2 regions of the Paenibacillus sp. J31R34 genome follow, and region 2 is predicted to be linked to the other one. Evidence: a T-box and tRNA genes for the amino acid it is inferred to sense, from the RefSeq annotation. Region 2 holds a T-box; the other holds one or more tRNA genes.
What was found. A T-box is a leader RNA that pairs with one kind of tRNA and senses whether it is charged. The one in region 2 lies ahead of argS (arginine--tRNA ligase), so its partner is inferred to be a tRNA-Arg.
Positions count from the first base shown of each region.

Region 1: it has a tRNA-Arg gene. The T-box ahead of argS (arginine--tRNA ligase) is inferred to sense a tRNA for this amino acid. The anticodon was not compared.

Region 1 covers NZ_JBXENU010000007.1:34,643-36,848, reverse strand. The annotation lists gene AC50YG_RS19500 (trypsin-like peptidase domain-containing protein) at 1-672, shown strand, start outside; tRNA gene AC50YG_RS19495 (tRNA-Arg) at 937-1,010, opposite strand; gene AC50YG_RS19490 (hypothetical protein) at 1,222-2,206, shown strand, end outside.
Region 2 covers NZ_JBXENU010000015.1:73,879-76,084, forward strand. The annotation lists gene AC50YG_RS28990 (L-lactate dehydrogenase) at 1-893, shown strand, start outside; T-box leader at 947-1,184, shown strand; gene argS (arginine--tRNA ligase) at 1,261-2,206, shown strand, end outside.

The DNA of each region.
Region 1 (2,206 bases), on a different contig from region 2:
CAAATTTCTACGCCTATCGATCATGGGAGCAGCGGTGGAGCCTTGTTTAACTTGAGAGGCGAGCTGGTAGGCATTACAACTGCGCTTGTAGAAAGCTCTGCAGCCATCAATCTAGCTATTCCTTCTACAGATGTGAGCACTTTTTTGAAAAAGCCTCAGCAATCTAAATCTTATACTGCGGCTGCGCCAGGAGAATCGACGTCTGGGAATACTACGCTAGCTGCCAAAGCGGACGAAATAGAGGAATATTTAAATGAGGAGTATGGCTACTTTACCTACGAAGGCTTGGAGCTGGAATTTGAATGGTTCACTACGCTTTCCTCAGATAAGAAAAATATCTTAATTGGCGGGGCCATAACTGATACGGCGTCCTATTCGAGCCTGATGAAGCTTCAGAAGAAGGATGATACGTCTCTCCCGTACATTGTGCAATATATAGCTGAGGATTTGTATGATAACTTAGATGTCGCCAATTCCTTTTTTGGATTATATCTTGATACTTATTCGAAGACCTACCCTAGTGCTTACCCGGCTGAAGCTATTGAACGTGAAGGGTCGGGCTATCGGGTCTTTAACAATTTCATGATTGCTATCGTGGATTACAATGAGCGGGAAATGTATTACACATTAGACCCTTATACGGATGATGATCTTATAACAATCGAGATTTAATGGACTGGAATAAAAGCCTGGGAAGATAAACTGTTGAAAAACAGTATGTTCCCGGGCTTTTATATTTTTTCTATATATGGTAATTGATACATACCACCAAATTTTATAAAAGTTAGCAAGAAAAGCGATTGCTATAGGATAACAGTTATAAGTGATTTGTATTTTCGAAAAAATTCGAAATGCAAACCCCCCCGCAAACACTGGTGTACCAGCGTTTGCGGGGGGGTTCTGATTTATTAAAATAATACTTATTTGTTTAAGGAACGTCCCAGGAGAGATTCGAACTCCCGACCGACGCCTTAGAAGGGCGTTGCTCTATCCAGCTGAGCTACTGGGACACGTAAGAATGAGTATAGCATGGCGGCCTGTATTTACGCAATAGGCAATTTAATGTTTCTGCCTGAAAATACTTGGGTAAAAAAGCCACATGAATTAATATACACATTTTCAATGTGCAGGGCAAGCTTTTTTTATAATTATGCTGCCGGATAAACGTATATTTTTATATTGCTCGCTTCCGTGGTATAATCTATCGCATGCAATGGACAGATGAAGCTGGAGTTTGACCGACAAGGTGGTGGTACCATTACAACTCCCAATGACTCGCATAATGAAGGCACAGGAAAAAACGTGTATTTGTTCCCGCGAATGTTGGATCAGTATCAAATTCAATTGACCCGGATGCTTGAAGCCGAGCAATATGGCGAAGCCAAGCGGCTGCTGCAGTTCCTGCTTTCCTGCAAAGGCGAGGACGAGCGCCACTATGAGGAATGGGAAAGCTTGCTTTCCTGGCTCGATATGGCTTTTCCGGAATATCGCGTTCCTGGTGAAGAGGAGGCTTTAAATCCAGCAGAGCAGGAAGCCGATGAGCAAGCGATACGTGAAGATCTGCTCAATCCTGCTGAGCAGGATGAAGGTTATGTGAAACAGGTGCTCTACATTATGAAGCATCACCCGATGATTGATCAGCAGATTTTAGCGCTGGAACGGGCGGTATTCATTCGGGCAACCGAGGTGGATGATATCATTTCACAGTGGCTCACCACAGCATCAGACGTTCATCCTATCGTGCAGTTCAAGGCGCTGCAATGCTTGCGCAAGCGAGGAGCGACCGGACGGCTCGTTATGGAGCGGCTAGGCGAGCAGGCAGAGCTGGAGATTGACGCGACGCCGCTTGCAATGGATGATTTTCCACAACCCGTCAACCGCATTTTGGAGCGCGTGGAGAGCATTACGGAGGCGGATGATCCATCGCTTCCACATTTTGCGAGAGAGCTTTGGAAAGACAGTCTGCAATTTTTATATGGCACGACCGCTTACACTTGGATGCTGCGGGATGATGAGGAGACGGTGGATTGCTACGCAGGAGCGCTGCACCAGACTTTGTTAATTACCGTATACGGCACCGTCAATGATGATGATATTCGAGATACATACGGCATTACAGAAGCACTTAGATTCCGTTACGAACAGGCCTGCCGGACGCTTCGTCAGGTGGCCGTTGTACAGCAACCAGGGGATGAAGATCCAGAGC
Region 2 (2,206 bases):
TTAACCAGTCGATTTGCGATGAGCTGCTGCTCATTGACCGCACGTTCGACCGGGCCTACGCACAGGCGCTCGATTTATCGCACAGCATGGATTTTGTCCATGGTCGGACGAAGGTCGCTGCTGGAACGCTGGAGCAGTGCGGAGATGTGGATGTGATTCTTTTATGTGCAGGGGCATATCCAGTGGGCAGCGATGATCGGCTGGATGTGCTGCATACGGTGCGCGAGATTTATGAAACGATGATTCCGCGCATTATGAACAGTGGGTTCAGCGGAATTTTTGTAGCGGCCGCCAATCCTGTGGATATTGTGACGTATGTCGTGTGGGAGCTGTCCGGCATGCCGCGCTGCCAAGTGATTGGCACCGGAACGTCCATCGATTCCTCGCGGCTCAAGACGCTGCTCTGCGAGCATTTTCCCGTTGATGCCCGCAGCGTGCAGGGCTATGTGCTTGGGGAGCATGGCGAGTCACAGTTTCCCGCTTGGTCGCATGTGACGGTTGGCGGCAAGCCGCTGCTGCATATTTTGGCTCAGCATCCCGAGCGCTTTGGACATGTGAAGCTCGGAGCGCTCGCTGAGCAGACCCGCAATGCCGGCTGGGAAATCTATACGCGCAAAGGCTCGACCAGCTTTGGCATCGGCAATGCGCTGGCGCATATTACCCGATCTATTCTAAACGACGAGCATCGCATTATTGCCGTGTCCGCCATATTAAACGGCGAATATGGCCAGCGGCAAGTATGCGCCGGCGTACCCGCCATTATCGCCCGCAGCGGGGTTAAGGAAATCGTCGAGCTCAAGCTGACGACGCGGGAGCAGCGGCTGATGGAGCGCTCATGCTCGATTATACGCCAGGCGATTGAGAGCCTGTCTCTCGTAACCGAGAAAGAATAGCCGACTAAAAACGGATTGATTTTTCTGAAAGGATTCGATATGATAGCTGTTAATTAACATCAAGGAACGGGAGAGTAACCTAAATAGGCGCCATTTCAAGCGAGCCGGAACAGTGGAAGCCGGCAATGGACGATTAGGTGAAGCGCACCCGGGAGATGGCGGCCTGAAACGAGCAATCGTGCTAGGGACGTCCGGTTCAGCACCGTTACAACGGCGAGATGCCCCTCCTTTATTTTGTGCGGAGGCGGCAACAAGAGTGGTACCGCGGGGATAACAGGCCTCGTCTCTTATTTTTAGAGACGGGGTCTTTTTTGCGTGCTGCTCTGCTCTTGCCTGAACATTTATTTTGGAGAGGAAGATGATGATGCTGTTAATGGACAAAATTGCGCTGGCTCTGGCGAATGCACTCGCTCTGCCCGAAGCAGAAATTCGGCCCTTGCTGGAATATCCGCCCGATGAGGAGCTTGGCGATGCTGCTTTCCCTTGCTTTACGTTAGCACGCACGATGAAACAAAGCCCAGCCAACATCGCTGCTTTGCTTGAGCCCCTGCTGATAGACGCGAGCTGGAGCGTTCAGGCTGCCGGCCCCTATTTGAATTTCAAATGGAATCGGGAGCTGACCGCAGCGCAGCTTATCGCAGATTGGCAAAGTGGAAGCCTTATGAAGGCAGCCATTGGGAATGGAGAGCGCGTCATTATCGACATGTCTTCGCCCAATATTGCGAAGCCGTTCGGCATTGGGCATTTGCGCTCGACGATGATCGGCAATGCGCTGTACCACATTTTGCGCAAGGTTGGCTATGAGACGGTCAGCGTCAATCATCTTGGCGATTGGGGCACGCAGTTCGGCAAGATGATTACCGCCTATCTCAAATGGGGCGACGAGCAGCAGCTTGCAGCCGATCCCATTAAAGAATATTTGGAGCTGTATGTGCGTTTCCATGAGGAAGCTGAGCAGCACCCCGAGCTGGAGGATGAGGCGCGCGGCTGGTTCGCCAAGCTGGAAGCTGGCGATGCTGAAGCGATTCGCTGCTGGAGCCAGTTTATTGCTGACAGCCTGAAGGAGTTCAACAAGCTGTATGACCGGCTCGGCGTGAGCTTTGACCATTTTCTCGGCGAAAGCTTCTATAACGATAAAATGGATGCCGTCGTGCAGCAGCTTCAGGAGCAACAGCTGCTGGAGGAAAGTGAAGGCGCACAGGTCGTTCGGCTGGATGAGCATGAGCTGCCGCCTTGCCTCATTCGCAAATCCGATGGTACCTCCATCTATGCGACACGTGACCTAGCGACCGCGATATATCGCCATGAAGAGA